2 regions of the Escherichia sp. MAL-1 genome follow, and region 1 is predicted to be linked to the other one. Evidence: predicted binding sites of a transcription regulator. Region 1 holds the regulator's gene; the other holds the start of a gene.
The links. The regulator PhoB, encoded in region 1, activates phosphate uptake and scavenging genes when phosphate is short. The targets are predictions, from matches to a motif close to CTGTCATAAAACTGNCNNAT.
Positions count from the first base shown of each region.

Region 1 (4,764 bases):
AGCGGCGCAATCCCCACTTCAAAAGAAACGGTAGCTGTACGCGGCGTAGCGAAAAGCGGCCCCACCGCCAGGTAACAAACCGTTGCCAGCAGTACGCCAGCGACTTTACCGATTGGCGTGCTGAGGCTGTCAACACCGCCGCCAACTTTTGCCAGCGCCACTACTGTTAATACCGGCAGGCCAACGGCAGTAATGAGGAAGCCGAATGCCGCAGTCCAGACGTGTTCGCCTGCCTGTAAGCCGACCATTGGAGGGAAAATAATGTTACCTGCGCCGACGAACAACGCAAATGTCATAAAGCCCAGAGCGATGATATCGCGCGATCTTAATTGATGGGTCATAAATCATACTGCCTGTGGATGTGGTGTTGTAACGTTAAATTTTTGTGCCAATCCCTGGGGATGATACAGCGGTATATTTAAACAATTTTAGCGGGAAATACTCCCAACCAGGCGCGGCGAAGAATAGTTTTTCGATTTACCGCGTTAATGCAGTCAGTATGACAGCACCTGAAGCGCAATTTAAACGCTTATAACGTTTTAAAGCAAGGAGGGATCTAAAAACCAGAGGTATATAGCGATAAGAAATCACCAACCAGTATAAAACACTATTTCCGTGAAAAAGACATGGCTAATCATGCGAACAAAAAATCACCAACCGTTGTAAAATCTAACGCCCGTATTTTGACTGCAAAGAAAATAAGCCAGCATCGACTGGCTTATGGCAATAAAAGATGACAAAGGCGGATTAATCGCTGTTTTTGGCAATTAAACGTTCCGGGATAACAAAACTGAAACGTGTTCCTTTTCCTACTGTACTCTCAATATTCAGGCGACTTTCGTGATGATTCACCGCATGTTTCACGATCGCTAACCCTAATCCGCTACCGCCGGTTTGCCGGGAACGCGCTTTATCAACGCGATAAAAACGCTCGGTCAGGCGCGGAATATGCTCCGGTGCAATGCCCGGTCCGTTATCTTCAACGCTAAATTCGGCACCGTGCGGCACTCGCTGCCAGCGTACGGTGATATGCGTGCCTTCCGGCGTATGATTCACGGCGTTATAGACCAGGTTCGAAATCGCACTGCGTAGCTGATCTTCATTGCCAGACACCTTGAGGCCGTTATCTATCTCAAAGGTAAATGTCTGTTTTTTCTGACTCAGAGTCTGAGCCTCGCGCTCAACAACGCGCAGCATCATCGGCACATCAACCTTTTCATTGAGCAAATGCGTCGGCGCGGCTTCAATTTTCGACAGCGTCAGCAATTGCTTCACCAGCCCTTCCATCCGCTGGGTCTGCTCGCGCATGGTGTGCAACGCTTTTTCGCGTACCGCGCCTTCCAGCGGCTGCTCATCCATCATCTCCAGGTAACCCTGTAACACGGTCAATGGCGTGCGTAACTCATGGCTTACGTTGGCGAAAAAGTTGCGCCGCGCCCCTTCCAGTTGATGCATTTGCGTGACATCACGCGCCACCATCAGCAACTGTTTGTGGGTATAAGGCATGACGCGAATTTCCAGATGCCGCCCGGTGTTGAGCACCAGATTGAGCGGGCGAGAAAAATCACGCGTTTTCAGATATTGCGTAAACTCCGGGTAACGCAGTAGGTTAAGGATGTTCTGCCCGTTATCTTCCGGCCAGCGCAAACCAAGAATTTGTTGCGCCAGACCGTTACACCAGAAAATACCGCCCTCTTCCGTGGTCAGCACCACCGCGTCGGGCAGCGACTCCGCGCCGCTACGAAAGCGTTTAATCAGATTGCCCAGTTCACGGCGGCGTTTTTTATTTCGCAGCTGCATCTGGTGTAAGCCGTATAGTAGCGGTTCCCAGCTACCACGCCCCGGTGGCGGGGTCATACTGCGATCCACCCACAGCCACCATGAAAGGCGCAATAAATTCCAGAAATGCCAGATAAGCAGTCCTGTTACCGATGCCAGCAAAAACCAGGGCAGGTAACCAAAAAATGCACCCAGGATGAAAGCCGGGAGGCAGCAAAGTAGCAGCTCCAGCACCAGCCTTTTCCACGACAGCCGTTCCAGCACGTAAGATACTCCAGTTAAGAAATCATAAGCCCTGCTCTGCGTCCGATGAGCAAGGCGTTAAAAGCGGGTTGAAAAACGATATCCTGTACCGCGCACGGTCTGCACCATGCGGTCATGCCCGCCGGGCTCCAGTGCTTTACGCAGGCGACGAATGTGGACATCGACCGTGCGGTCTTCCACATACACGTTAGTTCCCCAGACGTGGTTTAACAGCTGCTCGCGGCTGTACACGCGCTCAGGATGCGTCATAAAAAAGTGCAGCAGTTTAAATTCTGTCGGCCCCATCTCCAGCGGCTCTTCGCCCGCCATCACTCGGTGAGATGTCGGGTCGAGACTTAATCCCTGCATCTCAATCACCTCTTCCACCGCCATTGGCGAAATACGGCGCATTACCGCTTTGATTCGCGCCACCAGCTCCTTCGGCGAAAACGGCTTGGTGATATAGTCATCCGCGCCGGTTTCAAGGCCGCGCACGCGATCTTCTTCTTCCCCTCTGGCGGTCAACATCACCACTGGAATATCCCGGGTCATCGACTCGCGCTTGAGGTGTTTTATGAACTGGATACCGGAGCCGCCAGGTAACATCCAGTCAAGGAGAATTAAATCCGGCCAGGGTTCATTCAGTTGATTCACAGCACTGTCATAATCTTCCGCTTCGACCGGCTGAAAGCCATTTTGTTCGAGCACGAAGCAGACCATTTCGCGAATTGGAGCTTCATCTTCTACGACCAGAATACGTCTCGCCATGATTTGCCCTGTTGTAATAAATAGGTTGCGATCATTAATGCGACGTCATTATGCGTCAGATTTATGACAGATTTATGAAAAGCTCGTCGCACATATCTTCAGGTTATTGATTTCCGTGGCGCAGAAAAAAGCAAATGGCACATCTGTTTGGGTATAATCGCGCCCATGCTTTTTCGCCAGGGAACCGTTATGCGCATCCTTCACACCTCAGACTGGCATCTCGGCCAGAACTTCTACAGTAAAAGCCGCGAAGCTGAACATCAGGCTTTTCTTGACTGGCTGCTGGAGACAGCACAAACCCATCAGGTGGATGCGATTATTGTTGCCGGTGATGTTTTCGATACCGGCTCGCCGCCCAGTTACGCCCGCACGTTATACAACCGTTTTGTTGTCAATTTACAGCAAACTGGCTGTCATCTGGTGGTACTGGCAGGAAACCATGACTCGGTCGCCACGCTGAATGAATCGCGCGATATCATGGCGTTCCTCAATACTACCGTGGTCGCCAGCGCCGGACATGCGCCGCAAATCTTGCCTCGTCGCGACGGGACGCCAGGCGCAGTGCTGTGCCCCATTCCGTTTTTACGTCCGCGTGACATTATTACCAGCCAGGCGGGGCTTAACGGTATTGAAAAACAGCAGCATTTACTGGCAGCGATTACCGATTATTACCAACAACACTATGCCGATGCCTGCAAACTGCGCGGCGATCAGCCTCTGCCCATCATCGCCACGGGACATTTAACGACCGTGGGGGCCAGTAAAAGTGACGCCGTGCGTGACATTTATATTGGCACGCTGGACGCGTTTCCGGCACAAAACTTTCCACCAGCCGACTACATCGCGCTCGGGCATATTCACCGCGCACAGATTATTGGCGGCATGGAACATGTTCGCTATTGCGGCTCCCCCATTCCACTAAGTTTTGATGAATGCGGTAAGAGTAAATATGTCCATCTGGTGACATTTTCAAACGGCAAATTAGAGAGCGTAGAAAACCTGAACGTACCGGTAACGCAACCCATGGCGGTGCTGAAAGGCGATCTGGCGTCGATTACCGAACAGCTGGAACAGTGGCGCGATGTATCACAGGAGCCACCTGTCTGGCTGGATATCGAAATCACTACTGATGAGTATCTGCATGATATTCAGCGCAAAATCCAGGCATTAACCGAATCATTGCCTGTCGAAGTATTGCTGGTACGTCGGAGTCGTGAACAGCGCGAGCGTGTGTTAGCCAGCCAACAGCGTGAAACCCTCAGCGAACTCAGCGTCGAAGAGGTGTTCAATCGCCGTCTGGCACTGGAAGAACTGGATGAATCGCAGCAGCAACGTCTGCAGCATCTTTTCGCCACGACGTTGCATAGCCTCGCCGGAGAACACGAAGCATGAAAATTCTCAGCCTGCGCCTGAAAAACCTGAACTCATTAAAAGGCGAATGGAAGATTGATTTCACCCGCGAGCCGTTCGCCAGCAACGGGCTGTTTGCCATTACCGGCCCAACCGGTGCGGGGAAAACCACCCTGCTGGACGCCATTTGTCTGGCGCTGTATCACGAAACTCCGCGCCTCTCTAACGTTTCACAATCGCAAAATGATCTCATGACCCGCGATACCGCTGAATGTCTGGCGGAGGTGGAGTTTGAAGTGAAAGGTGAAGCGTATCGCGCGTTCTGGAGCCAGAATCGGGCGCGTAACCAGCCGGACGGTAATTTGCAGGTGCCACGCGTAGAGCTGGCGCGCTGCGCCGACGGCAAAATTCTCGCCGACAAAGTGAAAGATAAGCTGGAACTGACAGCGACGTTAACCGGGCTGGATTACGGGCGCTTCACCCGTTCGATGCTGCTTTCGCAGGGGCAATTTGCTGCCTTCCTGAATGCCAAACCCAAAGAACGCGCGGAATTGCTCGAGGAGTTAACCGGCACTGAAATCTACGGGCAAATCTCGGCGATGGTTTTTGAGCAGCACAAATCGG
Region 1 is NZ_CM129609.1:3,699,874-3,704,637, forward strand. Features, by position in the region: gene brnQ (branched-chain amino acid transporter carrier protein BrnQ) at 1-341, opposite strand, end outside; gene phoR (phosphate regulon sensor histidine kinase PhoR) at 748-2,043, opposite strand; gene phoB (phosphate response regulator transcription factor PhoB) at 2,101-2,790, opposite strand; gene sbcD (exonuclease subunit SbcD) at 2,980-4,182, shown strand; gene sbcC (exonuclease subunit SbcC) at 4,179-4,764, shown strand, end outside.

Region 2 (4,764 bases), 490 kb from region 1:
GCGGTAAAAATCAGCCAGTTAGGTTACAGCGAACCGTTGATGATTACCCTGTTAACCAACTTTCTTACAGCTTCATCGATTGTTGGTGCGTTATCCATCGGTCTTTCCATTCCTGGATTATGGTTGTACCGCAAGCGCCCTCGCGTATAAAATTGCCTCGCTTAAGCACACGGATGAGAGACAGCCTCCTCTCCTCCGTGTGTTACTATAAAAGTTATCTCCCTTCTCGTTCATCGTTCCATATTTGAGAAACAGTATGTCTTCCAGAGTTTTGACCCCGGACGTCGTTGGTATTGACGCCCTGGTACACGATCACCAAACCGTTCTGGCAAAAGCTGAAGGCGGTGTGGTTGCCGTATTTGCTAACAATGCCCCGGCGTTTTATGCCGTCACGCCTGCACGTCTGGCTGAACTGCTGGCGCTGGAAGAAAAGCTGGCGCGTCCGGGAAGCGATGTCGCTCTGGACGATCAACTCTATCAGGAACCGCAAGCCGCTCCCGTTGCTGTCCCCATGGGGAAATTCGCCATGTATCCGGACTGGCAACCCGATGCCGACTTTATCCGCCTGGCGGCGCTATGGGGCGTGGCGCTAAGAGAGCCGGTGACCACCGAAGAACTGGCCTCATTCATTGCCTACTGGCAGGCGGAAGGTAAAGTCTTTCACCATGTGCAGTGGCAACAAAAACTGGCGCGCAGCCTGCAAATCGGTCGTGCCAGCAACGGCGGACTGCCGAAACGAGATGTGAATACGGTCAGCGAACCTGACAGCCAAATTCCACCAGGATTCAGAGGGTAACGATGAAAAACGTTGGCGACCTGATGCAACGCCTGCAAAAAATGATGCCTGCCCATATCAAACCTGCATTCAAAACGGGTGAAGAGCTACTGGCCTGGCAGAAAGAACAAGGGGCGATCCGCTCCGCCGCTCTCGAACGTGAAAATCGGGCGATGAAAATGCAGCGCACCTTTAACCGCTCCGGTATTCGTCCACTGCATCAGAACTGCTCCTTTGAGAACTATCGCGTTGAGTGTGAAGGGCAGATGAATGCGTTAAGCAAAGCGCGCCAGTATGTCGAAGAGTTTGACGGCAACATCGCCAGCTTCATCTTTTCTGGTAAGCCAGGAACCGGCAAAAACCATCTGGCGGCGGCAATCTGCAACGAGCTGCTGCTACGCGGTAAATCCGTATTGATCATCACCGTGGCCGATATTATGTCGGCGATGAAAGATACCTTCAGGAATAGCGGTACCAGCGAAGAACAACTGCTTAACGATCTGAGCAACGTTGATCTGCTGGTGATCGATGAGATCGGCGTGCAGACCGAATCGAAATACGAAAAAGTGATCATCAACCAGATCGTCGATCGCCGCTCTTCTTCCAAACGCCCAACCGGGATGCTGACCAACAGTAATATGGAAGAGATGACCAAGTTGCTGGGCGAACGCGTGATGGACCGTATGCGCCTGGGTAACAGTTTGTGGGTGATCTTCAACTGGGATAGCTACCGTAGCCGGGTAACAGGTAAAGAGTATTAATCCCCGTTTCTGGCGGTATACTGCGACACAATTCCACCTTGAGTAATGATGATGAAAACTGTTAAACATCTTCTGTGCTGTGCCATTGCCGCCAGCGCATTAATTTCCACTGGGGTGCATGCTGCGTCCTGGAAAGATGCGCTCTCCAGCGCCGCCAGCGAACTTGGCAACCAAAACAGCACGACACAGGAAGGCGGTTGGTCGCTCGCGTCATTAACTAACTTGCTTAGCAGCGGGAACCAGGCCTTAAGCGCAGATAACATGAACAACGCCGCAGGCATTCTGCAATACTGCGCGAAGCAAAAGCTGGCGTCGGTAACCGATGCCGAAAACATCAAGAACCAGGTGCTGGAAAAGCTGGGCCTGAACAGTGAAGAACAAAAAGAAGACACCAACTATCTGGATGGCATTCAGGGTTTGCTGAAAACCAAAGATGGTCAGCAACTCAATCTGGATAACATCGGAACGACTCCGCTGGCAGAAAAGGTGAAAACCAAAGCCTGCGATCTGGTGTTAAAGCAGGGGCTGAACTTCATTTCCTGAACCGCGAAACGCCGCGTTTTAGCTGTTACCCGGCTGACGCGGCTCTCTCCTGCCCTTTTCCCTGCTCCTGGACGGTTTTCCCCCTGTTACACGGGAAGCGACCGCGATCAAAAAAGTCTGTTTATAAACTAATTCCTAACAACATCGCATTTTTTTGACACTAGAATTGCAGCAATATGGCGACGCCATTACATTGTGCTTCTCAAAAAGCTTAAACGTTGGCTAAACGGCCCGGTTTAGTGAGGATCGCCCGTTGTCAGAACTACTCTCTTTCGCCCTTTTTCTCGCCTCTGTGCTGATTTACGCATGGAAAGCGGGACGTAACACCTGGTGGTTTGCAGCCACATTAACGGTGCTGGGGCTATTTGTCGTTTTAAATATCACCCTGTTTGCCAGCGACTATTTTACTGGCGCTGGTATTAACGACGCGGTTCTCTATACCTTAACCAACAGCCTGACCGGTGCTGGCGTCAGCAAATACATCCTGCCGGGTATCGGCATTGTGCTGGGGCTGACAGCGGTGTTCGGTGCGCTGGGCTGGATCCTGCGCCGTCGTCGCCATCATCCGCACCATTTTGGTTACAGCCTGCTGGCGCTCTTACTGGCGCTGGGTTCGGTGGACGCCAGCCCGGCATTTCGTCAGATAACGGAACTGGTGAAATCCCAGTCACGCGATGGCGACCCGGACTTTGCGGCTTATTATAAAGAGCCGTCGAAAACTATCCCTGACCCGAAACTCAACCTGGTTTATATCTACGGCGAAAGTCTCGAGCGGACCTATTTTGATAACGAAGCTTTCCCGGATCTCACGCCTGAACTGGGCGCGTTGAAAAATGAAGGCCTGGATTTCAGCCACACGCAGCAGCTGCCAGGAACGGATTACACGATTGCGGGCATGGTGGCTTCTCAGTGCGGCATACCGCTGTTTGCCCCCTTTGAAGGCAACGCCTCCGCCTCTGTCTCCAGCTTCTTCCCGCAGAACATCTGTCTGGGCGATATCCTGAAAAACTCGGGTTATCAGAACTATTTCGTGCAGGGCGCGAATCTGCGTTTTGCCGGTAAAGATGTGTTCCTGAAGTCGCATGGCTTCGACCACTTATACGGCTCAGAAGAGCTGAAAAGCGTGGTGGCCGACCCGCACTATCGCAACGACTGGGGATTCTACGACGATACCGTTCTCGATGAAGCGTGGAAAAAGTTTGAAGAGCTTTCCCGCTCAGGTCAGCGATTCTCACTGTTTACCCTGACAGTCGATACCCATCACCCGGATGGTTTTATCTCGCGTACCTGTAACCGCAAAAAATATGATTTTGACGGTAAGCCGAACCAGTCATTCAGCGCGGTAAGTTGCAGCCAGGAGAATATCTCGGCGTTTATCAACAAAATCAAAGCGTCACCGTGGTTTAAAGATACCGTCATCGTCGTCTCTTCTGACCATTTAGCGATGAACAACACGGCGTGGAAATACCTCAATAAGCAGGATCGCAATAACCTGTTTTTTGTCATTCGTGGCGACAAGCCGCAGCAAGAGACGCTGGCAGTGAAGCGTAACACGATGGATAACGGCGCGACGGTGCTGGACATTCTCGGTGGCGATAACTATCTCGGACTTGGTCGTAGCAGTTTATCCGGGCAGTCAATGTCGGAAATCTTCCTCAATATCAAAGAGAAAACATTGGCGTGGAAGCCGGATATCATCCGCCTGTGGAAATTCCCTAAAGAGATGAAAGAGTTCACCATCGACCAGCAGAAAAACATGATTGCCTTCTCGGGTAGCCATTTCCGTTTGCCGCTGCTGTTGCGGGTTTCAGACAAACGCGTGGAACCGCTGCCGGAAAGCGAATACTCAGCACCGCTGCGTTTCCAGCTGGCCGATTTCGCTCCACGCGACAATTTCGTCTGGGTTGACCGTTGCTATAAGATGGCACAACTCTGGGCTCCGGAACTGGCACTCTCCACCGACTGGTGTGTCTCGCAAGGGCAGCTTGGCGGTCAGCAAATTGTTCAGCATGTTGACAAAACAACATGGCAGGGCAAAACGGCATTTAAAGATACGGTCATCGACATGGCGCGTTATAAAGGCAATGTCGATACGCTGAAAATTGTTGATAACGATATTCGCTACAAAGCCGACAGTTTCATCTTCAACGTCGCCGGTGCGCCAGAAGAGGTGAAACAGTTTAGTGGGATTTCCCGTCCAGAGTCGTGGGGCCGCTGGTCCAACGCGCAGCTGGGCGATGAAGTAAAAATCGAGTACAAGCATCCGCTGCCGAAGAAATTTGACCTGGTGATTACCGCCAAAGCATACGGCAATAACGCCAGCCGTCCTATTCCGGTACGCGTAGGCAATGAAGAACAAACTCTTGTGCTGGGCAATGAAGTGACCACCACCACACTGCATTTCGATAACCCAACCGATGCCGACACACTGGTAATTGTGCCGCCGGAACCTGTCTCAACCAACGAAGGGAATATCCTCGGACACTCGCCGCGTAAGCTCGGGATCGGCATGGTGGAAATTAAAGTTGTGGAACGTGAAGGGTAATTTCTGACTGATGTGTAGGTCGCATAAGGTGCGACCTACACATCTTCTCCGGCCTACAAAACATCATTGAGAAACAGAAAAAAAACAGCGCCCAACACTTCCCCGGACGCTGCATGGCAACTTTAATAATCTCGCCTTAT
Region 2 is NZ_CM129609.1:4,192,431-4,197,194, forward strand. Features, by position in the region: gene ACU8XX_RS20915 (threonine/serine exporter) at 1-150, shown strand, start outside; gene dnaT (primosomal protein DnaT) at 257-796, shown strand; gene dnaC (DNA replication protein DnaC) at 799-1,536, shown strand; gene yjjA (DUF2501 domain-containing protein YjjA) at 1,585-2,079, shown strand; gene opgB (phosphatidylglycerol--membrane-oligosaccharide glycerophosphotransferase) at 2,333-4,624, shown strand; gene lgoD (L-galactonate oxidoreductase) at 4,764-4,764, opposite strand, start outside.
Region 2: opgB (phosphatidylglycerol--membrane-oligosaccharide glycerophosphotransferase) is a predicted target of PhoB. The motif match lies at 2,221-2,240, and genes of this name have one in related genera.